One region of the Pseudorhodoplanes sinuspersici genome, then DNA from elsewhere that is predicted to be linked to it. Evidence: predicted binding sites of a transcription regulator. Region 1 holds the regulator's gene; the other holds the start of a gene.

Region 1 (15,201 bases):
GTTTCACGCGCGTCCCGGAATGACATCAATCGAGGAGACCGCGAGAATAACAACCAACGTCTCATCAAGAAGACGTTTCACACTGGGAGGACTTCAATGAAAAGACGGGCACTCGCCCCTTTGCTGGGGCTGGCTGCGGCTGGCTATCTGATCGGCATGTCGCCGGCAGACGCGCAAGACAAACTGAAACTCGCTGTCGGGCAACGCGGCAACTGGGACACATCGGTGTCCGAGGTCGGCCAGCGGGCCGGCATATTCAAGAAGCACGGTCTCGAACTCGAAATCGTCTACACCCAGGGCGCGGGTGAGACCCAGCAGGCCGCGATTTCCGGCAGCGTCGATATCGGTGTCGCCGCCGGAATCATGGGCGTGCTCAGCGCCTATGCGAAAGGCGCTCCGGTCCGCGTCATCGGCGCGGAGACGACCGGCGCCGCCGATCTCTACTGGTATGTCAAAGCCGATTCGCCGATCAAGACGCTGAAGGACACGGCTGGCCGGACGCTGGCCTATTCGACCAACGGGTCGTCCACCCATGGCATCGTCTCCGCCTTCATGAAGCAGTATGGCCTGACCGCCAAACCGACTGCGACAGGTGGTCCTCCCGGCACTTTGACGCAGGTCATGTCGGGTCAGATCGATATCGGCTGGGCGGCACCGCCTTTTGGCCTCGATCAACTCGACCAGAAGCAGATCCGCATTCTCGCCAGCGGCAACGATGCCGCGGCCTTCAAAGGCCAGACCGTCCGTCTGCTGATGACCACAGCGCCGGTGTTGCAATCGAAGAAGGACGCGATCGACCGCTACATGAAGGCTTACCGCGAAACGGTCGATTTCATGTACACCGATGCCGGTCTCAAGGTTTACGCGAACTGGCTGAATATCCCGGAGGCCAAGGCCCGGCGGACGCGGGACGACTTCTTCCCGAAGGATTCGATCAACCCGGACCGGATCACTGGCCTTGACGAAATCGTGAAGGATGCCGTGGCGCTGAAATTCACACCCAATGAACTGACCAAGGAGCAGCTAGGGGAATTGATCCAGATTCCGCCGCGCTGAAATTACGGGCTTTTCGAGCATCGGCCGCGGCCTATCCAGGCCGCGGCCGTCTCTTTGTCCGCTTTGCCTGCGCCCCCCGACTTCTGCTAGTACCTCGCCCGCAATCGCGGCCCGCGAGAGCATGATGCCGAAAAAGCCTGTCCCGGACTTGATCCGGGATGCGAAGCGGTTTTCGGACGACGTCATGCTCTAACGTATGAGAATCGATCAAGATGATTTTGGGTCAATTCGACCCAAAATCATCTTGATCAAAGGGCAACTGGCCGGCGTTGCAGCGGGGTTTTGCGAATGCTCGAAATGCTGCGCGCCATGGCGCGTTTTATCAGCGAGAAGATCGGCTGGCACCGGATCGGCTTTGCGCTCAGTGTCGTCATTATTGTTGCAGCGGGCGTCGTCCTGTACCGCATGCTGCACAACATCGATATCAAGGAAGTCTTCAAGGCGTTGCGGGCGACCGACGAGAAGGACTTCCTGCTGGCCGCATTATTCGTCGCCTTCGGCTACTTCACGCTGACATTCTACGATCTGTTTGCCCTTCGCACGATCGGACGCAGCGATGTGCCTTATCCGACCGCGGCGCTGGCCGGGTTCACCAGCTATTCCGTCGGGCATAATGTCGGCGCCAGCGTCTTCACAGGCGGCGCGGTGCGTTATCGGATCTATTCCGCGCATGGCGTCAGCGCGGTCGAGGTGGCGAAAATCTGTTTCATTGCCGGCCTGACATTCTGGCTCGGCAATGCCACCGTGCTCGGCCTTGGTATCTTTTATGCGCCGGAAGCGGCGAGCGCCATCAATCAGGTGCCGCCTTGGTTCAACCGGGTCTTGGCCGTCGTGGTCCTGATCGTTCTTGTTGCCTATGTGGCCTGGGTCTGGCGGCGCCCGCGCGTGATCGGCCGCAGCGGCTGGAAAGTCACCTTGCCGGGCGGGCCGTTGACCCTTCTACAGATCGTCATCGGCATCGTCGATCTCGCCTGCTGTGCCGCCGCGATGTATCTTTTGTTGCCGGATGAGCCGCATATCAGTTTCATCACGTTGTCGGTGATCTTCGTTGCCGCAACGCTGCTTGGCTTTGCGAGCCATTCGCCCGGCGGTCTTGGCGTGTTCGATGCCGCAATGCTGGTGGCGTTGTGGCAATTCGACAAGGAACAACTGCTGGCCAGTCTGCTGCTGTTTCGGCTGCTTTACTACATCATCCCGTTCGCACTCGCGCTTGCGATCCTTGGCGGGCGCGAAATCATCAAAGGACTTTACACGACGCGCGTTCCACCCCTTGCAACCATCACCGCCGATGTGCTGGTAGAACCGAAGGAACGTGAAACGATTGCGAGCAGCGGCGGCGCCGGTCAAAGGCCGTCCCACGGTAATGGACCAAAGCAGTGATCCGAGGCCTTCAATAGTAGGGCTGGGCAAAAAGTTCGGCCGATACGGCCCGTGGATCATGGCGGCGATTGCAGCCGTCACTATCGCTGTGCCGCTGTTCAGCGGAGGTCTGCGCCCGGCGCTGGCCGTTCCTGCACTCGTCATCCTTGCGGTTGCTGCATGGTATTTCAGCCGGCTGCAGGCGAGCAACGATAGTGCCGCAAGTGGCAACGCCCTCCCCATACCGCAGGACGATCATTTCCTCGCCGACGTGATCGGGGCGCTTCCGGATCCGACCATTCTGCTGGATACGGATGGGCGCGTTGTGACGCTGAATGCGATGGCCAGCACCATCGCCCCTTCGCTCCGGCCGGGCGAACTGGCCATGCTGGCCTTGCGCATTCCGGAGGTGGTCGATGCGGTGCGGCGGGCTGGCGTGAGCCGTCGGCCCGAACGCGCCGAGTTTGCCGAGCGCGTTCCGTCCGAGCGGTGGTTCGAAGTCATCGTCACACCGATGCCGGATGAGGACGGGCATGCGGGGCGCTCGACCCAGCGCCTGTTGCTGACGTTTCGCGATCTCTCGCCGATCCGGCGGGTCGAGGAAATGCGGGTCGATTTCGTCGCCAATGCCAGCCACGAATTGCGCACCCCGCTCGCGGCGCTTTCGGGTTTCATCGAGACGCTGAAAGGGCCGGCGCGCAACGATACCGCCGCGCGGGAGCGTTTCCTCGACATCATGGAGGCGCAGGCCAAACGCATGGCGCGGCTGATCGACGATCTCCTGTCGTTGTCGCGGATCGAGCTGTCTGCGCATGTGCGTCCGCAGACGCCGGTGGAATTGCTGCCGATCATTCGCCAGGTGGTCGATGCGCTGCAGATGCTGGCACGGGACCGCGGCGTGACCGTTACCGTTTCCGCGCCCAAGGAGCCGCTGGTGGTGTCCGGCGACCGGGACGAGCTGACGCGGGTGTTCGAAAACCTGATCGAGAATGCTCTGAAATACGGGGCGTCGGGCAAGCGCGTGGAAATTACCCTGTCGCGCGCGTTCAATGTCAGTGGCGGCGAGGAAGCGGTCGCGGCGGTGCGCGATTACGGCCCCGGCATTTCCGGCGAGCATCTGCCGCGGCTGACCGAGCGCTTCTATCGCGTGGACGTGACCGAGAGTCGGGCGCAGGGGGGGACCGGTCTCGGGCTCGCTTTGGTCAAGCACATCATGAACCGCCATCGCGGCCGGCTGAATATCGAGAGCCGGTCGGGCGAGGGGGCGACTTTTACCGTCCGGTTGCCGATGTCCACAGGCCTAATGCCGGCAACGCGAAAAAATAGCTGATTTTTCAATAAGTTACATTGTCATTCAGGTGTCATCTGGCCGTCATAGAACCGAAGGCATGTCACCCTAGCTGACGGGGTGCAACCGGGTTGGTCTTCCCCTTTTTCATTTCCAATGCCGACCGCCCCGCACAAACTCGAAGGAGAGATGCTTTGAAACCCCAGACCTTCGCCAGCGCCTTTGCGCTCGTGGCGGCCGGTATGCTCGTTGCCGGCACTGCCCAAGCTCGCGACCAGATCCGTATCGTCGGTTCGTCCACCGTTTATCCGTTCACCACAGCCGTTGCCGAGCAGCTCGGTAAGACCGGCGGCGTGAAGACTCCGGTCGTCGAATCCACCGGAACCGGTGGCGGCATGAAGCTGTTCTGCGCTGGCGTCGGCGAGGAGCATCCGGACGCGACCAATGCCTCGCGCCGCATGAAGAAGACCGAACTGGACATGTGCCAGAAGAACGGCGTCAAGGACGTCGTCGAGATCAATATCGGCTTCGACGGCCTGACCATTGCTCAGTCGAAGCAGGGCACGCCGATCAAGCTGACGCTCCCGCAATTGCTGCTGGCTGTTGCGAAGCAGGTTCCCGGACCGGACGGAAAACTGATCCCGAACCCGAACAAGAACTGGTCCGACATCGACAAGTCGCTGCCGAACTTCAAGATCGAAGTGCTTGGTCCTCCGCCGACCTCCGGCACCCGTGACTCGTTCCATGAGCTGCTTCTTGAAAAGGGCGCCGAGCAGATCCCCGCTCTTGCACAACTGAAGAAGTCGGATCCGAAGGCGTTTGACTCGGTTTGGAAAACGCTTCGCGAAGACGGCGTTTACGTCGAAGCCGGTGAGAACGACAATCTGATCGTCGCCAAGCTGGAGCAGAACAAGAATGCCTTCGGCGTGTTCGGCTATTCCTTCCTGGAAGAGAATGCCGCGAAGCTGCGTGGCGTGCCGCTCAACGGCTCCGAGCCGGAATTCGACAACATCACGAGCGGCAAATATCCGGGCGCTCGCCGGATGTATGTCTATCTGAAGAAGGCCCATGTCGGCATCGTGCCGGGCATCGACAAGTTTGCGGTCGAATATGTTTCCCCGAAAGCGATCGGCGAAGATGGCTATCTCGCCAAGAAAGGTCTTGTGACCCTGCCGAAGGCGGAAGCAGACGCGGTGCGCAAGTCGATCACCGACATGAAGCCTGTGTCGGCTGACGCGCTCGGTTCATAAGCGACAATTGAGCGGTCGCGCAGGTTGCGCGGCCGCTCTCTTCAACGAAGCGAAGCCGATAAAGGCCCGCAATGATAACTGTCCTATCGATATCAGGTACGAAGCCGGTTTTTTCCGGGGGGTGTTGAGGCCATGACGTCGCTGTATTTCCTCGGCCTCGCGGTCCTGGTGATCGCTGGTTATTTTCTCGGGCGCTCGCGCGCGGTCGTTGCGGGCGGCAACGTCCAGCTGCATTCGCGTCCGGTTTATCACGGCGCCTTCGTGGTGATCAGCGTGCTGATCCCGATGCTGCTGATCTTCCTTGTCGCGGTTCCGATCGCCGACAAGATCGTGAATACGCAAGCCATCAGTGCGCTGGACCCCAATCTGCTCGACGACGATCTCAAGCGCGGCGCGGCGATGCGCGACATCCTGGCCGTCGCGTCCGGCAATTACCCCGGGCAGCCGAGTGTTGCGCTGAAAAATGCAGCCGATGTTTATACGTCGCTGCGGTCCTGGACCAATACATTGATCCTCGGGGCCGGCTGGATTTTCGGCCTTCTCGGCATCGCATACGCATTCCGTATGCTGTCGGCGGAGTTCCGTGCCCGCAATAATGTCGAGACCGTTGTCAAATACGTGCTGCTGGCCGCGGCATGCGTGGCGGTTCTGACGACCATCGGTATCCTGTTCTCGGTTTTGTTCGAGACCATTCGATTCTTCCAGAAGGTCTCTCCGCTGGACTTCCTGTTTGGGACGCATTGGAGCCCGCAAACCGCCATCCGTGAGGATCAGGTCGGCTCCTCAGGCGCCTTCGGCATCGTGCCGCTGGTCGCAGGCACCCTCCTGATCACCACGATTGCGATGCTGATTGCAGGTCCGGTCGGTTTGTTTGCAGCCATATACATGGCCGAATACGCCACGCCGCGTTTTCGCGCTTTCGCAAAGCCCATTCTCGAAATCCTCGCCGGTATTCCGACGGTGGTGCTCGGCTTCTTCGCTGCGCTCAGCCTTGCGCCGTGGGTCCGAGGCGCTGGCGAATCCATCGGTTTGAATGTCGCCTCCGAAAGCGCGCTGGCCGCGGGTATCGTCATGGGCATGATGATCATCCCGTTCGTGTCATCCCTGTCCGACGACGTGATCAACGCGGTGCCGCAATCGTTGCGCGATGGGTCCTATGGCATGGGCGCGACGAGATCGGAAACGATCAAAAAGGTGGTGTTGCCGGCTGCGCTGCCCGGCATCGTGTCAGCTTTCATGCTCGCCATCAGCCGCGCGGTCGGCGAAACCATGATCGTGGTGATGGCTGCAGGTCTCGCGGCCAACCTCACCTTCAATCCGCTCGAAGCGGTGACGACCTTTACCGTGCAGATCAAGACGATCCTTGTCGGCGACCAGGAATTCGACAGCGCCAAGACGCTGGCGGCCTTCGCTCTGGGCTTCGTCCTCTTCTTCTTCACACTCGCACTCAATGTGATCGCGATGCAGATCGTGAAGCGATATCGAGAACAATATGACTGATACGACCCTTTCCGGAGTTCGCACGATCGATCTCGGAACCGACGCTGCAAGAGCGCGCGTCAAGGCACGATATCGCGCCGAGGCCCGGTTCCGTTTCTATGGTCTCGCCGCGATCGGGCTCACGGCGATATTCCTGGTGGTCGTTCTGACCGACATCATTGTGAAAGGCCTTCCGGCCTTCACGCAGAACTCGCTCCAGCTGAACGTCAACATTGATCCGGCAGAGATCGATCCGAAAGGATCGCGAAACCCGGACGATATTCGTGCGGGTGATTTCCAGGCGCTTGTCCGCAACGCTTTGAGGGCGGAGTTCCCGGATGCCAAGGATCGTACGGCGCGGCGACAGCTCGACAGCATCCTGTCATCGGGAGCGTCCGATTACCTGCGCGAGCGTGTCGTCGCCGATCCTTCGCTCATCGGCCAGACCGTCACCGTGCCGGTCCTGATGTCGTCCGACGGCGACCTTTATTTCAAAGGCATCGGCACCAAGGTGGTCAAAGCCGCAGGCCTCGGCACCGCCACGCCGAGTGGAACGTCCGGTGAAATCGAGATCAAGTCGACCTCGAACGACTTCGCCAATGCGCTTGCGCTGGTCAAGCAAGCACTGACAACACAGGCGCGCAATGAAGCGCGTGAGGCCGAGCGCCTGCAGGGTTTTGCAACAAGTGCCGAAACGCGCGCAAAGGGGCTCGAAGCCGACATTGCGGCGGCAAAAAGCGCCAATAACGCTTCTCGAGTCGCTGCGCTTGAATCTCAGTTGGCGGCAGCCACGGAGGAGGCGACGTCGCTGTCTGGCCGTGCGAAGGAATTGCGGGAGGACGTCGCCGCGCTGGAGCAGCGTTACAAGAACCCGACCGCGCCGGAGCCGATCACCGATCGCATGCCGAGCCTTCTCATCGCGATCAATGGCGGTGTCGTGAAGGTTACGGACGTCAGCGGGGATGGCGTGAAGGGCGACACCTTGATCTCGCTGAGCTCGGCCGATCCTGCGGCGCCCGGCGCATGGCAAATCGTGAACTATCAGACGCCGGAAGGCAGCCGTCGCCTCAACGACCGCGTGGTGACTTGGCTCGATGTGCTGAAGGAAAGAGGTCTTGTCCAGAGCCAGTTCAACTGGCGGTTCTTCTCCTCCGGCGATAGCCGCGAGCCGGAACTGGCGGGTATTCGGGGTGCGCTTGTGGGTTCGGCGCTGACCCTGCTCGTGACGCTGGTGCTGTGCCTTCCGCTTGGTGTCGCTGGCGCGATCTACCTGGAAGAATTCGCGCCGAAGAACTGGCTGACCGAAATCATCGAGGTCAACATCAACAATCTTGCTGCGGTGCCTTCGATCGTGTTCGGCCTGCTGGGCCTCGCCGTATTCCTCAATTTCTTCGGACTGCCGCGCTCCGCGCCATTGGTGGGCGGCCTGGTCCTGGCGCTGCTGGTGCTGCCGACGATCATCATCGCATCGCGTGCTGCCTTGAAGGCGGTTCCACCCTCCATCAAGGAGGCTGCCCTCGGCATTGGCGCCTCGAAACAGCAGGCGATCTTCCACCATGTTCTGCCGCTGGCGATGCCGGGCATCATGACCGGCACGATCATCGGCATGGCGCATGCGCTCGGCGAGACTGCGCCGCTCCTCATGATCGGCATGGTCGCGTTCATCGTCGAGCCTGCCACCAGCATCTTTCAATCTGCGACAGTGATGCCGGTTCAAATCTATCTGTGGTCTGATTTGCCGGAAATCGGTTTCCAGGCGCGCACCGCCGCTGCGATCATGGTGCTTCTGGCCTTCCTGTTTGTCATGAACGGTACTGCAATCATCCTGCGTAAACGCTTCGAGCGGCGCTGGTAAGAAATCGGGAGTTGGAGATGCTGGCTATGAATGCCATGGTTAAACCCGCAGCCGATGCTGTTGTGGCCGATGCTGCGAAGGCGCCGGCCAAAGTGGTCGCACGCAACGTCAACGTCTATTACGGCGACAAGCACGCCTTGAAGGATGTCAGTGTCGATATTCCCGAGCGCTCGGTGATGGCATTCATCGGACCGTCGGGTTGCGGCAAGTCGACCTTCCTGCGTTGCATCAACCGCATGAACGACACCATCCCGTCGGCGCGGGTGACGGGCAATATCGAGATCGACAATCTCGATATCTATGACAAATCCCTCGATGTTGTGCAGTTGCGTGCGCGTGTCGGCATGGTGTTCCAGAAGCCGAATCCGTTCCCGAAGTCGATCTACGAGAACGTGGCCTATGGTCCCCGCATTCACGGCATGGCCCGCTCGAAGGCCGATCTCGACGAAATCGTCACCGCCAGTCTGAAAAGGGCCGGTCTTTACGAAGAGGTGAAGGATCGCTTGTCCGATCCTGGCACCGGGCTTTCCGGCGGTCAGCAGCAGCGTCTTTGCATCGCCCGGGCGATCGCTGTGGGTCCGGAAGTGATCCTGATGGACGAGCCGTGTTCGGCGCTCGATCCGATCGCGACCGCGCGTATCGAAGAGCTGATCGACGAATTGAGGCAGAACTTCACGATCATCATCGTGACCCACTCGATGCAGCAGGCCGCCCGCGTATCGCAGCGGACCGCTTTCTTCCATCTCGGCAATCTGGTGGAGGAGGGCCCTACAGAAACGGTCTTCACGACACCACATGATCGTCGGACACAGGATTACATCACCGGTCGCTTCGGCTGACCGGCCGCTGCAAGAGCGAGGACGAGACAATGTCTAACCATATTACCAAGGCCTTCGACGCCGACCTGCAGGAACTCAATCGCATGGTCGCCGAAATGGGCGGCCTCGCCGAGAAGGAAATTGCCGAGTCGGTTCACGCTCTGACGCGCCGGGATACGACCACGGCGCTCAAGGTGATCGCATCGGACGAGCAGGTTGACACCCTTCAGCGGGAAATCGAGGAAAAGGCGGTTCTGACGATTGCGCGCCGCCAGCCGATGGCGGTCGACCTGCGCGAGGTCGTCGGCGCAATGCGCGTCGCCAACGAGATCGAGCGGATCGGCGACCTGGCCAAGAATATCAGCAAGCGGGTGCTGGATCTCAATGGCGAATACCCCTCGCTGAAGCTGATCCGCGGCGTCGAACATATGGGCACGCTGGTTCTGACCCAGCTCAAGCGGGTGCTGGATGCCTATGCCGCCCGCAACATCGACGATGCGATGGAGGTGTGGAAGCGTGACGAGGAAATCGATGCGATGTGCGTGTCGCTGTTCCGCGAATTGCTGACCTATATGATGGAAGACCCGCGCAACATCACCTTCTGCATCCATCTTCTGTTCTCGGCCAAGAATATCGAGCGGATGGGCGATCATGCGACCAATATCGCCGAGACGGTGCATTACATGATGAAGGGCGAGCCGTTGACGCTCGAACGTCCGAAAGCCGACACCACCAGCTTTGCGCCCGTCGGCATCCAAGGCTGAATGAGACGCTGATGATGAGTGGACCGAATGCGCGCATCCTGATTGTCGAAGACGAGGAACCGCTTTCTCTCCTGTTGCGCTATAATCTTGAGACCGAGGGTTACGAGGTCGAAACCGTGACCCGCGGCGACGATGCCGATACGCGGCTGCGGGAAAGCACGCCAGACCTTGTCGTGCTCGACTGGATGTTGCCGGGTCTCTCGGGAATCGAGCTGTGCCGGCGGTTGCGGACGCGCCCTGAAACCAAGTCGATGCCGATCATCATGCTGACCGCGCGCGGCGAGGAGAGCGAGCGCGTGCGCGGTCTGTCGACCGGTGCGGACGATTACGTCACCAAGCCGTTTTCGGTGCCGGAACTTGTGGCGCGTATTCGCGCCCTGCTGCGCCGGTCCCGGCCGGAACGGCTGGCCGATATTCTGACGCTCGGCGAGATCGAGCTTGACCGGGTGAAGAAGCGGGTCTCGCGTGGTGGCCGTGATGTGGATCTTGGGCCGACGGAATTCCGGTTGCTGGAATTTCTGATGGAGCGTCCGGGCCGCGTTTTCACGCGCGAGCAGTTGCTCGACGGCGTCTGGGGCAGCGAAGTCTATATCGACGAACGCACGGTCGATGTGCATGTCGGTCGGCTGCGCAAGGCGCTCAATCGCGGCCGTGACGGCGATCCGATCCGGACCGTGCGTGGCTCGGGCTATTCGATCGACGATCGCTTCGGCAAGGCGAGCTGATCGATAGATCCGCGCTATCGCTGAACCCGCATGATCTGAAAAAGAAACGCCCCGGATTGTGGTCCGGGGCGTTTTCTTTCGTCTGCTCGTCCGCCGCGATGCTCAGCGATGGGCCGGCCGCTTGTCGCGCCGCGCCGCCGGCGGCTGATAGGCGATGCGCGAGTGATAGGCGCAATAGGGCAGGCTGGTCAGTGCATGGCCGCCGCAGAAATAGAAGTCCTGGGTCGCGGGGTCGCCGATCGGCCACCGGCAGGTCTGTTCGTTGAGCTCGAGCAAGGTGCGGCGCTGGCCCATCGGAACGACATTTTCGACCGGCGCCTGTTCGGGCTCGACTTCGTAGTCATAGGCGTAGGCATGCGCCAGGGCCGTATTCCCCCGGACCACGGGTCTTGCGACCCTCAGCATATGGGTCGTTCGTGGCTTGCGCGGCCGCGGCGCGCTGGCCGAGGGCGCCTTTGTCCGTCCGGAAAGCCCGAGACGGTGGACCTTGCCGATCACCGCATTCCGGGTAATTCCGCCGAGTTCCGCCGCGATCTGGCTGGCTGAAAGGCCATCCGACCAGAGCTTTTTGAGTTGCTCGACCCGTTCGTCCGTCCACGTCATTGAGCCTCTCCTGTCAGCATGGTGTTCGCGGAATCCGAATCCCTCATCGGGCAGCGCAAAGCCGCCGACGCTACGCACACCACTGGTAGATTTGAATTTAGGTCCGCCGCACGAGATGTCGTATCCGACAGATGGGACACTACAAGATGGCTGGACTCGGCCGCAAGAGTCCGCGAAGCCACATCCCCATAAAGGTGTTCATTTCCTCGCTTTATTCAACGAAATGCGGCATTGCATTACCGTTCGCGTGTGTTGACAGCGGGGGGAGCACACCTAGAATGTGCATAAGTGCCGCCCGCCGGGGCGGCATATTTCGTTTTTGTTCTGCGTCTTGGGACGCAAATTCTGCCGGACCATCGCCGTGCTCTCACATCTTCTGCCGACTTACGCCCGTGCCGAACTCGCTTTTGAGCGGGGAGAAGGGGTGTGGCTCACGGCCACGACGGGAGAGCGCTATCTGGATTTCTCGTCCGGCGTTGCCGTCAATGTGCTGGGTCATGCGCATCCTGTCCTCGTGGAAGCGCTGACCGACCAGGCTCACAAGCTCTGGCACGTCTCGAACCTGTTCCAGATGCCGGAGGCTGAAAAGCTCGCCAAGCGTCTGTGCAGCGCGAGCTTTGCCGATGTGGTCTTTTTCGCCAATTCCGGCGCGGAGGCGATGGAAGCGGCGATCAAGACCGCGCGCAAATTCCATGCGGCCAATGGCCAGCCCGAACGCGTCGGCATCATTACGTTCGAAGGCGCCTTCCATGGCCGCACGCTGGCGACGCTCGCCGCCGGCGGCCAGCAGAAATATCTTGAAGGCTTCGGCCCCGTGGCCGGCGGCTTCACACAGGTTGCCTTCGGCGATCTCGACGCAGTGAAGAAGGCGATCACGCCGGAAACTGCGGCGATCATCATGGAGCCGGTGCAGGGCGAAGGCGGCGTGCGCGTCGTCCCGGGTGAATTCATGCGGGCGATGCGCGAGCTGTGCGACGAGCACGGTTTGATGCTGGTCTTCGACGAAGTGCAGACCGGTCTCGGCCGCACCGGCGAATTGTTCGGCTATCAGCGCAGCGGCATTTCTCCCGACATCATGGCGCTGGCCAAGGCGCTCGGCGGCGGTTTCCCGATCGGCGCATGCCTTGCGACCAGCGAAGCGGCAAAGGGCATGACCGTGGGCACGCATGGCTCGACCTTCGGCGGCAATCCGCTGGCGACGCGTGTCGGCAATGCCGTACTCGATGTCGTGCTGGCGCCCGGCTTCCTCGATCATTCGCGCAAGATGGCGCTGCTGCTGAAACAGCGGCTGGCGGAGCTTAAGGATCGCCATGCGTCGATCATTTCCGAAGTGCGCGGCGAAGGTCTGCTGATCGGTCTGCGCAGCGTCGTGCCGAACGGCGACCTTGTCGCCGCTTGCCGCGCCGAAAAGCTGCTGACCGTCGCGGCCGGCGATAACGTGGTGCGTCTGTTGCCACCGCTGATCATCAGCGAGGACGACATTGCCGAAGCCATCGGCATGATCGACCGGGCCTGTACACGCCTCACCGCCCATCAGCCATCAGCCAACAAGGTTGCATCGTGATGGCCAAGCACAAACTTCGCCACTTCATCGATCTGATCGATGTCCCGTCGGCCGATCTGCGGGCGATTATCGCGTCCGCGCGCGCCATGAAGAAATCGAAAGGCGGCACGAGAGCCAAGCGTCCGCTGGCCAGTCAGACTCTGGCCATGATTTTCGACAAGCCCTCGACCCGTACGCGCATCTCGTTTGAGGTCGCGATGCGGCAGCTTGGCGGTGACGTGGTCATGCTGACCGGGGCGGAGATGCAACTCGGCCGCGGCGAATCCATTCCCGATACGGCGCGGGTGATGTCGCGCTTCGTCGATGCGGTGATGATCCGCACGCTGGAGCACGATCTCATTACCGAGATGGCGGAATACGCAACCGTGCCGGTGATCAACGGTCTGAGCAGACGGTCGCATCCCTGCCAGGTGATGGCCGATGTGATGACCTTCGAAGAGCATCTCGGTGCGATCAAGAACAGGACCGTCGCCTGGACCGGCGATGCCAATAACGTGCTGGTCTCGTGGATGCATGCCGCCGAGCGGTTCGATTTCCGCCTCAATGTGGCGACCCCGCCGGAACTGGCGCCGCAGAAATGGCTGCTGGACTGGATCGAAAGTTCCGGTGCGGCGATCCATATCGGCACCGATCCCGAAGAAGCGGTCAAAGGCGCCGATTGCGTCGTCACCGATACCTGGGTGTCGATGGGCGACGAGGCATCAAAGGCCAACCGGCACAACCTTTTGCAGCCCTATCAGGTCAACGCCCGGCTGATGGCGAAAGCCAATCCCGACGCCATTTTCATGCATTGCCTTCCCGCCCATCGTGGCGAGGAAGTGACCGATGAGGTGATGGACGGTCCGCAATCGGTGGTTTTCGACGAGGCGGAGAACCGCTTGCATGCGCAGAAGGGCATCCTTACTTGGTGCCTGAACGCCACCATTCGGTAATTCCGCGACGATTTTGGGCCTTGCCCCAAAGTCGTCGTGATCGTTTTTTGCTTTATCCGAACCTGGTGCCGTCCGCACGTCCATGACCCGCTGGCGCGAGTGGCTTCGCGCAGCGGATATCTCTGTTTCAACTTCCGGCATGCGCTCCATGAATATCGACATCCCGACCCGCACACCGTCTCCCCAATCAATCGACGACACCATCCTGCCATTCGAAGTGGCGGCGTTGGATTTGCGCGGCCGCGTGGTCCGGCTGGGACCTGCGGTCGATGAAATCCTGGCGCGGCACGATTATCCGCTGCCGGTGTCGAAGCTTCTCGGCGAAGCCATCGCGCTCGCGGCTCTGTTCGGCTCGTCGTTGAAATTCGACGGTCGTTTCATCATGCAGACCCAGAGCGATGGACCGGTACGCATGCTGGTCGTGGACTATGCGACTGGCGGGCGCATTCGTGCCTGTGCGCGATTCGATCGCCCGCGCGTCGATGCAGCCATCGCCGAGGGCAAGGATTCGCCTGGCGAATTGCTCGGTAAAGGCCATCTGGCAATGACCATCGACCAGGGTGCCGACATGAACCGTTATCAGGGCGTCGTCGCGCTGGATGGCGGCGGGCTTGAGGATGCCGCGCATGAGTATTTCATGCGCTCGGAGCAGATCCCGACACGGGTGCGGCTTGCCGTTGCGGAGGAGCTTCGCTCCGGCAACAACGGAGCGACGCATCGCTGGCGCGCGGGCGGCATCATGCTGCAATTCCTGCCGAAGTCGGAGGACCGCATGCGTGTGCCCGATCTCGATCCGGGCGATGCGCCGGAAGGCGCGGAAATCCATACGGCGGAGGAAGACGATGCCTGGGTCGAAGGTAAGGCATTGGTGGAAACGGTCGAGGATATCGAGCTGATCGATCCCGATCTGTCGACCGAGCGGCTGGTCTATCGCCTGTTCCACGAGCGCGGCGTGCGCGTCTTCGACAATGCCAATGTCGAAGCGCAATGCTCCTGCTCGCGCGACAGCGTCGAAGCGATGCTCAAGAGCTTCTCGCAGGATGATCGCGACCACATGGTCGAAGACGGCAAGATCGCGGTGACCTGCGAGTTCTGCAATCGCACCTACGATTTCGCGCCCGATGAGGTCGGTGCGAATGGGGGCGGGGCGCAGTAGTTCCCTTAATCCGCCCTCATCCTGAGGAGCGCACGACGTGCATCTCAAAGGATAAGGCCGCGCGGTGGTGCGGAGATTACGCCGATTGATCTCCGCAATTTATGCGGGGAAAAACTTGCGCCTGCCTTCCTTCACCCTCCCCCTACGCAAGTCGGATGTTTCCGACTTGCGTAGTCAGCAAACCTGAAGTCGCGTGCACGCGACTTCAGTGGGAGGGTGAATTACTACGCTGGCCCGCCTTCTCAATTCGGCCGCGACCCACGGGCAAGCGCGATATCGAGGATCTCATCAGAAAGAACATTCTGAAACGAGACGCGGCTGGCGGGCGTAGCACCAGCTATTCCCTTGTCGA
Region 2 (15,201 bases), 440 kb from region 1:
GTGGTCCGCGGCGACCGGAACGAAGCCGATCTGCTTCGCATCACACCGCATCGAGCGTTTCAACGGTCACGTTGCGATTGGTATAGACGCAGATATCGGCGGCGATATCGAGCGACTTGCGTACGGTTTCCTCGGCGCTGAGCGGGCCATCGGCCAGTGCGCGGGCGGCGGCGAGGGCGTAGTTGCCGCCGGAGCCGATGCCCATGATGCCGGCTTGCGGTTCCAGTACATCACCGGTGCCGGTCAGCACCAGCGAGACCTGCTTGTCGGCGACGATCATCATGGCTTCCAGCCGGCGGAGGTAACGGTCGGTGCGCCAGTCCTTGGCCAGCTCGACGGCCGCGCGCAGGAGCTGACCCGGATATTGCTCGAGCTTGCTTTCCAGGCGCTCGAACAGGGTGAAGGCGTCCGCGGTCGCGCCGGCGAAGCCGCCGATCACATCGCCCTTGCCGAGCCGGCGGACCTTTTTGGCATTGGCCTTGACCACGGTCTGGCCGATCGAGACCTGACCATCGCCACCGATGGCGACGATGCCGTTCTTGCGGACGGTCAGGATGGTGGTGCCGTGCCAAATGGGGCTCCGGGATGGTTCGGATGAGGACATGCGACTAAAAATCCTTTGCGGCGGCTGATTTAGGGATGAGTCAGGGTCTTTGCAAATCGCCTGCGGCAAAGGTGGCGCGAGCGAGGCACCCCTGTTACAAGGCCGCAAATCCCAAACAAAGGCCAGACCGGACGAATCATGCGCAAAGGCGAGATCAAGCGCAAAACCAAGGAAACCGACATTGCGGTCGCGGTGGCCATCGACGGCACCGGGCAATCGTCAATCGAAACCGGCATCGGCTTCCTCGACCATATGCTCGATCTCCTGGCGCGGCATTCGCGGATGGACATCACGGTCAAGGCCAAGGGCGATCTGCATATCGATGATCATCACACCGCGGAGGATGTCGGCATCGCGCTTGGCCAGGCGATGAAGCAGGCGCTCGGCGACATGAAGGGCATCACGCGTTATGCCGACGTGCATCTGCCGATGGACGAAGCCCTGACCCGCGTCGCCATCGACGTGTCGGGACGGCCCTTTCTCGTGTTCAAGGTGCCGTTCAACCGCGACAAGATCGGCACCTTCGATACGCAATTGGTCAACGAATGGTTTCAGGCCTTCGCGATGAATTGCGGCGTGACGCTGCATGTCGAGGCACTTTACGGCAGCAACGACCACCATATATCGGAGTCCTGCTTCAAGGGTCTGGCGCGGGCGCTGCGTGCGGCGCTTTCGATCGATCCGAAGGCCGCGAATGAAATTCCGTCGACCAAGGGCACGCTTGGCGGTTAGCGCATGGTCTGCTCAGGTTAGAGCGCATTTTGGCTCCGCTCATTCCCGCGAAAGCGGGAATCCAGTTGTTGTTGACTCTGGGGCCCCGCTTTCGCGGGGACGAGCGGTTGTGAGATCGAGGACAAGAACCGGATGGCCGTTTTCACCGTTCATCAGCCGCCGCTTGGCGCGTCCGAAAATATGCCCGAACCGGCACGATTCACGTTTGTGCGCGATGGTTTCTACTTCTGGGGCTTTCTGTTCTCGGTCTTGTGGATGCTGCGCCACCGTTTGTGGCTGGTGGCGGTGCTGTTCGTTGCCTTGAGTGTTCTGATCGTGGTCGGTCTGAAGTTTGTCGGTGCGCCGGCAGGCTTTCAGCAATTGGCGATCGTTGCGCTGGCGTTTCTGGTTGGCCTTGAAGGCGCGACGCTGCGACGCTGGACGCTGGCACGGCGCGGCTGGACCAATGTCGGTGTCGTGATTGCGGACAATGAGGACGAGGCCGAGCGCCGCTTCTTCGTCAATTGGCAGGCCAGGCGTCGTCCCAATGCGGCGCCACCACCGGCCAATGCCGAGCCGGTCGTGCGCATGGCCAGTCATTCCTCGCCCGGTGTGATCGGTTCCTTTCCGCAGCCAGAGCCGCCGCGATGACGACGACGATTGTCGATTACGGCTCGGGCAACCTGCATTCGGCCGCGAAAGCCTTCGAGCGTGCCGCGCGCGAGCACGAGCTTGATGAAGCCATTGTCGTCACCAGCGATCCGGATCAGATCGCAGCGGCCGATCGCGTCGTGCTGCCGGGTGTCGGCGCCTTTGCCGATTGTCGCCGTGGCCTCGATGCGGTGCCGGGCATGGTCGATGCGCTGAACGATGCCGTGCGCAAGCACGGCAAGCCGTTTTTCGGCATCTGTGTCGGCATGCAGCTCATGGCCGAGCGCGGCCGTGAATATAAGGTCACTGAAGGGCTCGGCTGGATTCCCGGCGAGGTCGATCGCATTCACCCGTCCGATCCTAGTCTGAAGATCCCGCATATGGGCTGGAACACGCTGCGCGCGCGGACATTGCACCCGCTGCTCGACGGCATTGCCCTTGGCGATGACGGATTGCATGCCTATTTCGTGCATTCCTATCAGCTCAGAACCGCCCATGAGGACGATCTGATCGCGCAGGCCGAATACGGCGGGCCGGTCACCGCGATCGTCGGCCGGGACAATATGGTCGGCACGCAATTCCACCCGGAAAAGAGCCAGAAACTCGGGCTTGCGCTGATCGCCAATTTCCTGAAATGGAAGCCGTGAACCGCACCCTCAGTGCCTTACCTCCCCCCTTGTGGGGGAGGTCGGCGAGCGAAGCTCGACGGGAGGGGGGTGCTTCTATCGTTGAAACCCCCACCCCGGTCACCTCGCTCTTGCTCGGTGCCCGACCCTCCCCACAAGGGGGAGGGTAAAGGCAAAGAACGTGATCCTCTTTCCTGCCATCGATCTCAAGGACGGCTTGGCCGTGCGTCTCGAACAGGGCGACATGGCGCGCGCGACCATCTTCAACCGCGATCCGTCCGAACAGGCGCTCGCCTTTGAAAATGCCGGCTTCGAATATCTGCATATCGTCGATCTCGACGGTGCCTTTGCCGGCAAGCCGGTCAACGGCCGTGCGGTCGATCGCATTCTCGAAGCGACCGATATCCCGGTGCAGCTCGGTGGCGGCATTCGCAACATGGCGACCGTGGAAGGTTGGCTGAAGAAGGGCGTCAACCGCGTGATCATCGGCACGGCGGCGGTGCGTGATCCGGCTTTCGTCAAGGAAGCGGCGTCGAAGTTTCCGAACAAGATCGCCGTCGGGCTCGACGCACGCGATGGCAAGGTCGCGGTGGAAGGCTGGGCGGAATCGTCCGAACTCGACGTGATCGATATCGCGCGCCGTTTTGAAGACGCCGGTGTTGCCGCGATCATCTACACCGATATCGCGCGCGACGGCATGCTGCAGGGCCTGAATCTCGACGCGACGATTGCCTTGGCTGATGCCGTTTCGATTCCTGTTATTGCGTCGGGTGGCCTTGCCTCGATCGATGACGTGAAAGCAATGCTGGAGCCGCGTGCGAAGAAGCTCGAAGGCGCCATTGCCGGACGCGCGCTGTATGACGGACGACTGAACGCCGCCGATGCGTTGGCGCTGATTCGAGCGTCGCGGACGTCATCATGACATTCAAGGTTCGCATCATTCCATGTCTCGACGTGAAGGACGGCCGGGTCGTCAAAGGCGTCAACTTCGTCGATCTGCGTGACGCAGGCGACCCGGTGGAAGCGGCGATTGCCTATGATGCCGCCGGCGCCGATGAGCTGACATTTCTCGACATCACCGCAAGCCACGAAAACCGTGGCACCATGCTCGATGTCGTGCGGCGTACGGCGGAAGCCTGCTTCATGCCGGTGACGGTCGGTGGTGGTGTGCGCACGGTAGAAGACATTCGCGTGCTGCTGCAATCGGGTGCCGACAAAGTGTCGATCAACACGGCTGCCGTAGAACGGCGCGAATTCGTGAAAGAGGCGGCGGAGAAATTCGGCGATCAATGCATCGTCGTTGCGATCGATGCGAAGAAGGTGTCGCAGCCCGGCGAAAAGGATCGCTGGGAAATCTTCACCCATGGCGGCCGCAAGCCGACCGGCCTCGATGCCATTGAATATGCAAAAGAGGTGGTCGCGTTGGGCGCCGGCGAAATCCTGCTGACATCGATGGATCGCGACGGCACGAAATCCGGCTTCGATATCGCGCTGACGCGTGCGATCTCGGATGCTGTGAGCGTACCGGTGATCGCATCAGGCGGTGCCGGCAATCTCGATCACATGGTCGCAGGCATTCGCGATGGTCATGCGACCGCGGTGCTGGCAGCTTCGATTTTCCACTTCGGCGAATACACGATACGCCAGGCCAAGGAACACATGGCCAAGGCCGGCCTGCCGATGCGGCTCGATCCCTGATCGTCATTGCCGGACGCCGTCGCCCTCTTCGGCGGCCATGTCTGCGCGTAACCAAGAAATAAGACCCCGACTCAAAAGCCGGGGCCACCGAGGCGGAGTGAAGATGGGACGTTGAAGACTCCGTCCCGGCGCGGATAAAACCCGTCAATGCCTTTCGACGTTCCTGTTCGTTTGAAAATTTCGACGCTCAGGGCGCAAACAAAAGCCCCGGGGCTGGTTCTCCCCGGGGCGTTTCGGGCGGCTATTTTGCCGCCTGCTGTCTCAAATTGTCGCGTTGTCACGACATAATGCGCCCACCGGCGTTTTGTTCCGCAAGTCGCTTGGCCCATGAAATCGCGGCTTCCAGCCTGTCATTGCCCCAGAAAAGTTCCCCGTCCTCGGTGAGGAAACTGGGGGCGCCGAAAATGCCAAGGCGCCCGGCTTCCTCGGTCTGTGTCCGAAGTTGCAGCTTGATCGGATCGGATTGCGCGAGCTCGAGGAACGAGCGGGCGGGCGCGCCCACATCCTGCAAAATCTCCCGGATCACCGTCGGATCGTCGATGCTGCGACTTTCACCAAACTGAGCATGAAATACGGCACAGCAGAATTTATCGCGCCAGGCTTCTCCCTCGCCGGCCAGCGCGACACGGGCCGCAAGCAGGCTGTTTTGAGGAAACGGTACCGGCTTTTTGAAAGGAATCGACAGGTCGGCGCAAAGCCGCTCAAGGTCGCGCCACATATAGCGGCCCTTGCTCTCGTAGATATTGAACGGCGAGGTGTCCCAGCCCTGCGCCTTGAAGATCGGACCCAGCAGGAAGGGCCGGTAGCGGATCACAACGCCGTTGCTCGAGGCCAGCCCCTGTGCACGCATGCAGGCGGGATAGGAATATGTTGATCCAAAATCGAACCAAAAATCGATGATCGGCGCTGTTGCCATCGTTCGGTCAGATGTCCTCATGCTCAATATGGAACCCGCATGTTATCCGATCGTTTCCATGGCCGGGGCATGGTTCAAGGGATTTGGCTGAAGGATGAGCCCATGCGCAAGATCACACTCATCGGGATATTCGCAATGACGTTGCCGCTGATCGCCTCTGTACCCGCGCAGGCGCAGGAATATCCTTGGTGCGCCCGCTATGATTGGACGACCTCCAATTGCGGCTTCGTCAGCTTCCAGCAATGTCTCGCGACCATCCAGGGCATCGGCGGTCGTTGTGAGCAGAACCCGCGCTATGTCCCGCCTCAGCAGCGCCGCCGCCCGCAGCGGTAAGGCTGCTCCTAGCGCACGACCGGGCAGGCCCACTCGGCAATGATGCATTGCATGCAGGGCTGTTCCGCCTATAGTCCCGCCGATTTTGGCGCGCGATGAGGAAGGCCGGGACCGGTTTTCCGTCCGGTCGCGCGCCGATCTTTTGACGCGAACGGGACGGATTTTCATGGCGGACAAGCCCAAAAAGGACGTGAAGAAGGTCGTGCTGGCCTATTCCGGCGGCCTCGACACCTCGATCATTCTGAAGTGGCTGCAGACCACCTATGGCTGCGAGGTGGTGACTTTCACCGCCGACCTCGGCCAGGGCGAGGAGCTGGAGCCCGCGCGCGCCAAGGCGGTGCTGCTCGGCATCAAGCCGGAAAACATCTTCATCGAGGACCTGCGCGAGGAATTCGTCCGCGACTACGTGTTCCCGATGTTCCGGGCCAACACGGTCTATGAGGGGCAATATCTCCTTGGCACTTCGATCGCGCGGCCGCTGATCGCCAAGAAGCAGATCGAGATCGCCGAACAGGTCGGCGCCGATGCGGTCTGTCATGGCGCCACCGGCAAGGGCAACGATCAGGTCCGTTTCGAGCTCAGCTATTACGCGCTGAAACCGGATATCACCATCATCGCGCCATGGCGGGAATGGGATCTGCGCTCGCGCGAGCAACTAATTGCCTTCGCCGAGATGCATCAGATTCCGATCGCCAAGGACAAGCGCGGCGAAGCGCCGTTCTCGGTCGACGCCAATCTTCTGCATGCGTCATCTGAAGGCAAGGTGCTGGAAGACCCGTCGCAGGAAGTGCCGGATTATGTCTATTCGCGCACCGATGATCCGGTGACCGCGCCGGACAAACCGACTGTCATCACCATCGATTTCGAAAAGGGCGATCCGGTCGCTATCGACGGCAAAAAGATGTCGCCGGCAACTTTGCTGAAGGCGCTCAACGATCTCGGCAAGTTGAATGGCATCGGCCGGCTCGATCTCGTCGAGAATCGTTTCGTCGGCATGAAGTCGCGCGGCATGTATGAGACGCCAGGCGGCACGATTCTGCTCGCGGCGCATCGCGGCATTGAAAGCATCACGCTCGATCGCGGCGCCGGCCATCTCAAGGATGAGCTGATGCCGAATTATGCCGAGATGATCTACAATGGCTTCTGGTTCACGCCGGAGCGCGAGATGCTCCAGGCGGCGATCGACAAGTCACAGGAGCATGTGACCGGTCGCGTGACGCTGAAGCTTTACAAGGGCAGCGCCTGGGTGATCGGACGCGAAAGCCCGTATTCACTCTACGATCAGGACCTGGTCACCTTCGAAGAAGGTGCGGTGGCTTATGACCATCGCGACGCCGAAGGCTTCATCCGGCTGAATGCGCTGCGGCTGCGGACGCTCGGACAGCGCAAGAAGAAGCGCGGGCTGTGATTGTCATTGTCGGGGGCGTCTCTTTCTTTCCCTCCCCCTGCAAGGGTGAGGGTCAGGGAGGGTCTCTGAAATTCTGAGATGACTCCCACTCGACTGCCGCGTTTCACTTGCGGCAGTCGACCTCCCCCTTGCAGGGGGAGGTTAAGACCGCAACGTCATTGTTGCGAACAACACCGCAAATAAAATGGCCGGGCAATGCCCGGCCATTTGCATTTGTAAACTATTACTGCGGAGGCGGTGCGCCGGCATCGAGCTGGCCCTGCTGCAGCAGCGGCGTGATGCGGCGAACGGTGACGCGGCGATTGGCCCGCTCGGGTCCGTCGCTTGGCACCTTCAATTGCTGCTCGCCATAACCCTGTGTCGTCAGGTTCTCCGGCGGGATCTGGAATTCATCCGTCAGGATCACCGCCACTGATTCCGCGCGGCGATCAGACAGCGACAGATTGTCTTCGTCGTTGCCAACCGCATCGGTGTGTCCTTCGATCAGGAACACCTCGTTCGGATTCTGCGACACGGCGCGTTTGATGCCGTCAGCAATCGGCGCAAGCCGATCATACTGATCTGGCGAAACCTCCCAGGAGCCCGTATCGAACGTGATGGTGTCGAGATCGATGCGCGGCATGCGGTTGCGGATTTCCGGGCTATAGCGGATTTCGTCGAGCGTATAGGCCCGCGGCAGCGGCTCGACCGGCGGCGCCATCAAGGCACCATAGATATATTCCGGCGGCGCGCTTTCCGCTTCGACGATGTACCGGTCGCGCGGAATCGCGAGTGCACCGAGTGCCAGCGCTGGGAGAGCGACAAAGAACGCATCCGCGCGGCGGCCTCCGCGCGGACGATTGTCGATGATTACGACTTCGCGGCCATTGACGTAGCGCGAGCGGCGGAGCAAGCGGCCGTTCGCATCCGTCACGGTGATGATGTCAACGCCATTGCGGCGTGAGACGGTGCGAATCTCGTTGCCACGGCGTTCGATGCGGGCATCGCCGCGCCGGTTGAAGCGATCATTCTCGTCACGGCGGATGAAGGTGCGGTTGCCCTCGCGGATGATGGTGCGGTCGCCTTCGCGAATGACGGTGCGATTGCCTTCGCGGCTTTCGCGGCGCTCCTTGCGCAGGTCGTCGATACGGCGTGCGCGGTCATCGCGCCTGTCGTCACGACGATCCTGGCGGGACTCTTGGCGGTCATCCCGGCGGTCTTGGCGTGAGTCCTGACGATCGTCCCGGCGGTCCTGACGCGTATCCTGCCGTTGATCGCGACCATCCTGCCGCTGATCGCGTCGCTCGTCGCGGCCTTCCTTGCGATCGTCGCGGCGATCCTGCTGCCGCTGCCGGTCATCGCCGCGCTGCTGGTTCTGCTGCTGGCGCTGCTGCTCTTGCTGCCTTTGCAAGCCTTGCTGCTTTTGCAACTCCTGCTGCTTCTGCAAGTCTTGTTGTTTCTGCGAGTCCTGGCGCCTCTGCAACTCCTGGCGCTGTTGCTGTTGCTGCTTCTGCGTGTCCTGCCGCTGCTGCTGCTGCTGTTTCTGCAACTCCTGCCGCTGTTGCTGCTGTTTCTGCTGCCTCTGCAGATCTTCGCGCTGTTGACTCTGATTTTGCCGCTGCTCCTGGCGCAGATTTTTTCGTTCCTGCTTCTGCTCCTGGCGTTGATCGCGACGTTCTTCTTTTTGGCCCTGCCGCTGATCACGACGTTCTTGCCGGTTCTCCTGCCGTTGGTTCTGTCGATCGTTTTTGTTCTTATTCTTGTCTTTATCCTTATCCTTGCTCCTGTCGCCGTCGTTCTGGGCGAGGATGATCGGCAGATCGCTCCGGTTAACGGTCTGAGCAATAGACGGATGCCCGAAGGCGATTGCAGGTATGGCGGCTCCGGCAAGGAGCAGTCCTTTAAGGCGCATCTTGATCTCGCTGTTCGTGAATGAAGTCCTTGGACATCCCATCGTTAACGAATCGCAGTTGATCTGCGTTTTAGTAAAAGCGTGATGGGCTAGAACGATGGCGGGGACGTGGCCATTTGCTTAACGGCTGTCCATCAAACCCGCCGCGGAAGGGCATTGGTGTCGCAGGGTGACCTGTTTCAAGCCAAATTCGGATGGAATCGCGCGGCGTCGATCGGACAGCGCTGGCAAGCATTGTCCCTTTATCTGATTTTGCATTGCGGGAAGAATTGTACAGTCGCTCGACGGAAATCCCTCCTCACATGGCGACTTTCCTGTTGTCGCCGAGGTCCGGCCGATTGCCGGTCATGGCGGCGACGGCCATCTTCACCGTGCTTACGACTTTACCGGGTCCTTCCCAGAACTGAGCGTCATCGGGCACGACCTTCAGCACCCGGATATTGGGATCGTCGGGCGAATCCCACCAGGCCTTGGCCGGTGTCGACCATAGCTCCTTGATCGCCGTGCGATCTGCCGAAACTTCGGCGTGCCCGGACAGCGACACGAATTTTTGGCTGCCCGGATCGGCAAAGGCGAGGCACACCTGCGGATATTTCTTGATGTCATCGTCTTTGTGGTGGCGCGCGTCGGTCAGGAAATACACCGCATTGTTCTTCCGCCGCACGAAAGCGCCCATGGGACGAGAACGAAGTTCCACGCCGTCCCAATTGGCCAGCATGCAGATGGAAATTTTCTCCATCAAATCCCACACGCGCTCCGCATCCTTGCTCATTCGGAATACTCCTTCACGCAAAGTCCATGTTAGCTCAGCGTGGCAACACGTGAGCGCAGCAAGCGTTCCGCGTGAATGCGGGAAGAGTCATCACTGTGTCGCATTCCCGTTGAGTCCCTGTCAAAGTTCAGGGGCAATGTCTGGCGCGATCGACTCTAATAAGTTGGAGCATGTTGTCCGAAAATCGCTTCGCACTTTTCGGCACCATCCTCTAGGCTCGCGCGGGATTTCTCAATGCCGGCAAGGATACGCGTGCCGCATCTCTCACGCCGGACATTTCTGGTGCGAGCGGCAAGCGCATCGTTGGTGAGCGCCGCCGGCACATTGGCGCGACCCGGTCTCAGCCGCGCAGCGGATCGGCCGGCGATCACGCATGGCATTCAGTCTGGCGACATATCGGGCGACAGCGCAGTGGTGTGGTCGCGCAGCGACCGGCCGTCGCGGATGGTCGTCGATATCGCGACCAGCGACAGCTTTCGCGACATCGAGCAGACATTGTTCGCCGATGCATTGCCGGAAAGTGACTTCACCGCAAAGCTGCTGATCGACGATCTGCCGGCGGGGCAAAACGTCTTCTATCGCGTGCGTTTTCAGGATCTTTCATTTCCGACGGTCTACAGCGATACACAGATCGGGCATTTCCGCACACCTGATACATCGCTCCGTTCGATATCGTTCACGTGGTCGGGCGACGTCGCCGGGCAAGGCTGGGGCATCGATGAAGCGCGCGGCGGCATGCGCGGCTTCGCGACGATGCACGAGAACCGGCCGGACTTCTTTTTGCATTCGGGTGACAGCATCTATGCCGATTGTCCGGTGGAAGGGCAGATCAGGCTGCCGGATGGCACGCTGTGGCGTAACGTGGTGACCGAAGACAAATCGGTGGTCGCACAAACGCTGTCGGAGTTTCGTGGCAACTACAAATACAATCTGCTCGACGAAAATCTGCGCGCGTTCAATGCGCAGGTCCCGGTGATCGCGCAATGGGATGATCATGAAGTCACCAACGACTGGTGGCCCGGTGCAACGATCAAAGACAAACATTATTCTGAAACCAGTGCGTCGCTCCTGGCGGCGCGCGGACGCCAGGCGTTCCGCGAATACATGCCGGTGCGCGAACCGCAGATGAGCGGCGACCGGGTCTATCGCAAGATCGCGTATGGTCCGCTGCTCGATGTATTTCTGATCGACATGCGCAGTTATCGCGGCGCGAATGATTACGACAAGAAGGCTGATGCAACGCCGGCCGAATTGCTGGGGCGCCAGCAAGTGGCATGGCTGAAGCGCGCGCTGACGCGCTCCAAAGCGTTATGGAAAGTCATCGCCGCGGACCTGCCGATCGGCCTTGTCAGCGCGGATGCGGTGGCCCAAAGCGATGGGCCGCCGCAGGGACGCGAGCACGAGATCGCCAATCTGCTCTCCTTCATGCGTCGCAGCGGCATCGTCAACACCGTGTGGCTGACCGCCGACATGCATTACACGGCTGCACATTTTTACGATCCCAATCGCGCCGTGTTTCAGGACTTCGAGCCGTTCTATGAATTCGTCTCGGGGCCGTTGCATGCCGGCACATGGGGACCGGCGCCGCTCGACAACACCTTCGGGCCGCAGGTGCTGTTCCAGAAAGGCTGCAGCGCCGAGCAGGGCGAGAACCTCGCACCCTGCTTCGGGCTGCAATTTTTCGGCCGGGTCGATATCGACGGCCAGAGCGGTATGATGACGGTCTCGCTGAAGGACGTAGACAATCGGACCCTTTGGTCGATCCCGATCGCGCCGAAGCGCCGCGAGCGGGCGGGGCTGCCAAAAGCAATCTGACCAAGCGCAATACGAGTGTCACAAAGCGTCCCTAGCGTCGTTCCCAAACGCGATCGAGGGCCTTAATCATGCGCCGGATTCTGCTGTCCACCGCTGCAATTATCGCTTTAATAACAAACGGTTATGCTCAAACAATATACCCGGTCGACCGGGCCGATATCCTGACCGGATCGCGCTTCGACCTCAAAGTCGAGTTTCCGGGACTGGTCACAGCGGCGGACGCGAAGGTCACGGTGAACGGCACGGATGCCGCACAGGCGCTGGGCAAGCCGGTTCAGTTCATCGAAAAAGAAGATGGCAAAGACCAGTCGTCGCTGATTTTGCGTGACGTCGCGATCGACAAGCCGGGCACATACACCATCAAGGTGACGACGCCATCGTCATCGCGTGACATCACCTGGAATGTCTACGAAACGCCGGCGCGCAAGGCAAAGAATGTCATTCTTCTGGTCGGCGACGGTTTGTCGCCCGCGCACCGTGTTGCGGCTCGTCTGCTGTCGAAGGGGATTTCGGAAGGCAAGGCCTTTGGCAAGCTGGCGATGGACGACATGCCGCATATGGCGCTGATCTCCACAGCCGGAACGGATTCGATCATTACCGATTCGGCCAATTCCGCCAGCGCTTTCGCGACAGGTCACAAGGCGGCCGTGAATGCGATGGGCGTCTATGCCGATCGGTCGGCCAATCCGTTCGACGATCCGAAGGTTGAGACGATTTCAGGCCTCGTGAAGCGCCGCAACGGCATGTCCGTGGGCATCGTCAGTAACACCGAAATCCAGGACGCAACGCCTGCGGCGATGATGGCCCATACACGCCGCCGTGCCGCCTTTGACGAGATCACCGAACAGTTTCTGGCCGGCAAGCCCGATGTGCTGATGGGCGGCGGCGCAGCACACTTCCTGCCGAAAGGCGCGCCCGGCGCGAAGCGCCGCGATGAAATCGACTATGTCGCGAAGTTCAAGGATGCCGGTTACGCCTTCGCATCGAATGCGACGGAATTGAAAGCCGTACCGCAAGGCACGAAGCAACTGCTGGGCTTGTTCAATAACGGCAACATGGATGGCGTATTGGATCGCAAATTCCTCAAGCGCGGCAGCGTCACGCGGTTTTCCGATCAGCCTGACCTGACGGAGATGACTACGAAGGCCCTCGATGTTCTGTCGCAGAACCCTAACGGCTTCTTTCTGATGGTCGAGTCCGGCATGATCGACAAATACACGCATCTGCTCGATATGGAGCGAGCCGTGTATGACACCATCATGTTGGACAATGTGGTGAAGCAGGTAAAGGACTGGGCCAAAGCGCATGGCGACGACACGCTGATCCTTGTTTTGGCTGACCACAATCATCCGGTCAGCATCGTCGGCACCATCGATGACGACATGTCGAGCACGCCGAATGTGCCGATGCGCGAACGTGTTCGCATCTACGCCAAGGCTGGCTTCCCGAACTATCCCAAGCCGGATGCAGACGGGTATCCGTCGCGCGTGGATGTCAGCCGCCGCTTAGCGATGTTCTCGGCCAGTCTGCCGGATCACTATGAGACGTTCCGGCCGCGTCTGGACGATCCGAATGCGCCCACTGTACCAGGCAAGGAAGCGGGCACGTTCGAGGCCAATGAGCGCTACAAGGATGTCCCGGGCGCTGTGTTCCGCCTCGGCAATCTGCCGCGGCTGGCCAATGCCAGCGTGCATTCGGGCGAGGACGTGGTCCTCACCGCCATGGGGCCTGGCAGTGAACGCGTGCGCGGGCAGATGGAAAATACCGATGTGTTCCGCATCATGGCGGAAGCATTGGGCCTCGGCGCTAGCGCTACCTCAGGTTCGGCCGCAAAATAAGTGCCGCATTGCCGGGCTTAATCCGGCAATCCAGCTTTTCGAGACCATGGACTCGCGGGTCAGGCAATCAGGTGTACGATGATTGCTTGGGCGGCAGCGTGCTCACGGCAGGCTCCTTCGCCGATGTGTGACACACCGCTTCAATGTTGTGCCCGTCAGGATCGAGCGCGAAGGCGGCATAATAATCTGGATGATAATGCGCGCGAATGCCCGGCGCGCCATTGTCTCTGCCGCCAGCCGCCAGCGCAGCCTTGTGGAACGCATCGACCGCCGCGCGATCTTTCGCAACGATCGCGACATGCAGCGGCTTTTCCAGCCCGCCTTCACTTCCGATCCAGAAATTCGGTACGCCGTCGGGACCGAAGCCAGCGGCCAGCGCATCGTTTTCGTTCTGCTGCACTTCCACGATCAGCGCATAGCCGAGCGGCGCGAGCGCCTGCGAGTAGAACGCTTTGGCGCGCGCGTAATCGGACACCGGAAAACCGATATGGTCGATCATCACCCACTCCAGTCGCCCCCGCGAAAGCCGGGACCTATAGCGGCAGTGGTGAGTATGGGCCCCCGCTGTGCAAAGACAATAAAGTTCTTTCAGCGAGCGCTCACTCAAGTCGTAAGATCGACAAATAAAGTTCTTTCAGAGTGCCGTATTCGCGCGGCAGGCCGCAGATCCTCCGGACGCGTCGTCGGGAGAATAGCCGGAAATGCGGTGGACTCGGCAATCGGCATGATGAAGCAATCCTCTCAACAGCACGGCGCGTCGTGATAATGCCCGGCAATCGCCTGCTCGAGTGCCGGCATGGCGGCTGCGAGCTTGTCGTTGGTGAGGCCCGTCCGCATCATGTTCAGGACCTCCTTGCGCGCCGCCGGGTAATCCACGTTCGTCACCGAGCCGTGCTTGACGACGGTGCGTCCGCCAATGATCAGTTCGTCGATATCGCGGGCGGTTGCGCGTCCGAACAGCAGGCCGAGCGGGTCGATATCAGAACGTAGTTTCTCGCTGTCGATGCGGGACCAGTCGAGCAACAGAATGTCGGCCGGCGCGCCCGGAACGAGAGCCGCGTTGCGGGCTTTGTTCATCACGCTCAGATGGCCGTTGCCGAATGCCATCTGCAGGATCTGCTGCCACGTGACCTTGACGTCGAAACCGGTCCCGGCTTGCAGCAACGAGGCCACCCGCATCTCGCGCAGGGCATCGTCGTCTTCATCGAGCGCAATGGCGTCAACGCCAAGCGCAACCGGCACACCGGCCTTCACCATCTGCCCCACCGGCGCCACGCCGGATCGCAGATGCAGATTCGAACTGTGATTGACGGCGATGGTCACGCCGCGGGCGGCAAGCAGCTCGAGTTCGTCGGGGCGGGCCCAGACGCAGTGTGCCAGCGTCAGACGCGGCGACAGGAAGCCGATGGCATCGAGAAACCTGACGACGCCGTCGGGATAATTCTGGTCGAGCCAGCCGCGCTGATAGCGCGTCTCCAGCAGATGCATGTGGATGCGGCGGCCGGTGCGTTGCGATGCATCCGCGACCGCCTCAAGCAGTTCGTTGCTGCACCATTGCACGCCGTTCGGGCCGTATTGCACCTCGAATGCGTCGCTGCCAGCGGCATCGTGAACCGCGTCGGCCAGCGCGATATACTCCGCGGGCTTGAGCGGCGCGCGGATGAAACGGTTTTCGATCTCGGCGCGCGTATCGGCGGGCAACGCCGCCAGTACCGGTTCGGACGGCCCGTAGACCAGAGGGTTGCGGTCTTTCATGGAGACGGCGAAGCCGACCCAGATGCCGACATCGCGGGCCGCGCGTGCGACGGCGGTGACTTCGCTCGGCAGATCCGTGAACCCCTGCGCCCGCGTATAATGCATCATCACCGTGCCGACGCCGCCCAATGCGCTATGGGACAGCGAGACGAGCGCGCCGAGATAAGGATCGATCGACGGAAA

What was found. Region 1 encodes PhoB, which activates phosphate uptake and scavenging genes when phosphate is short. Its sites were predicted from a motif close to TGTCATNNANCTGTCAT; they were not measured.
Region 2: a site for PhoB is predicted at 9,696-9,712, ahead of CAK95_RS07950 (alkaline phosphatase D family protein). Genes of this name have one in related genera too.

Annotation. Positions count from the first base shown of each region.
Region 1 is NZ_CP021112.1:1,169,406-1,184,606, reverse strand. It holds gene CAK95_RS05905 (ABC transporter substrate-binding protein) at 97-1,056, shown strand; gene CAK95_RS05900 (lysylphosphatidylglycerol synthase domain-containing protein) at 1,345-2,436, shown strand; gene CAK95_RS05895 (ATP-binding protein) at 2,495-3,745, shown strand; gene CAK95_RS05890 (PstS family phosphate ABC transporter substrate-binding protein) at 3,898-4,953, shown strand; gene pstC (phosphate ABC transporter permease subunit PstC) at 5,086-6,453, shown strand; partial or broken gene CAK95_RS30285 (DUF3333 domain-containing protein) at 6,446-6,928, shown strand; partial or broken gene pstA (phosphate ABC transporter permease PstA) at 7,466-8,287, shown strand; gene pstB (phosphate ABC transporter ATP-binding protein PstB) at 8,323-9,126, shown strand; gene phoU (phosphate signaling complex protein PhoU) at 9,156-9,869, shown strand; gene phoB (phosphate regulon transcriptional regulator PhoB) at 9,881-10,594, shown strand; gene CAK95_RS05860 (GcrA family cell cycle regulator) at 10,697-11,197, opposite strand; gene CAK95_RS05855 (aspartate aminotransferase family protein) at 11,559-12,761, shown strand; gene argF (ornithine carbamoyltransferase) at 12,761-13,693, shown strand; gene CAK95_RS05845 (Hsp33 family molecular chaperone) at 13,842-14,849, shown strand.
Region 2 is NZ_CP021112.1:1,605,865-1,621,065, reverse strand. It holds gene CAK95_RS08015 (GNAT family N-acetyltransferase) at 1-51, opposite strand, end outside; gene hslV (ATP-dependent protease subunit HslV) at 41-604, opposite strand; gene hisB (imidazoleglycerol-phosphate dehydratase HisB) at 743-1,336, shown strand; gene CAK95_RS08000 (DUF2628 domain-containing protein) at 1,469-1,966, shown strand; gene hisH (imidazole glycerol phosphate synthase subunit HisH) at 1,963-2,613, shown strand; gene hisA (1-(5-phosphoribosyl)-5-[(5-phosphoribosylamino)methylideneamino]imidazole-4-carboxamide isomerase) at 2,774-3,514, shown strand; gene hisF (imidazole glycerol phosphate synthase subunit HisF) at 3,511-4,290, shown strand; gene CAK95_RS07980 (2-hydroxychromene-2-carboxylate isomerase) at 4,568-5,206, opposite strand; gene CAK95_RS07975 (DUF3551 domain-containing protein) at 5,309-5,539, shown strand; gene CAK95_RS07970 (argininosuccinate synthase) at 5,706-6,947, shown strand; gene CAK95_RS29590 (OmpA family protein) at 7,171-8,337, opposite strand; gene CAK95_RS29865 (hypothetical protein) at 8,380-8,862, shown strand; gene CAK95_RS07955 (pyridoxamine 5'-phosphate oxidase family protein) at 9,137-9,610, opposite strand; gene CAK95_RS07950 (alkaline phosphatase D family protein) at 9,845-11,425, shown strand; gene CAK95_RS07945 (alkaline phosphatase) at 11,494-13,263, shown strand; gene CAK95_RS07940 (VOC family protein) at 13,331-13,762, opposite strand; gene CAK95_RS07935 (amidohydrolase family protein) at 14,005-15,201, opposite strand, start outside.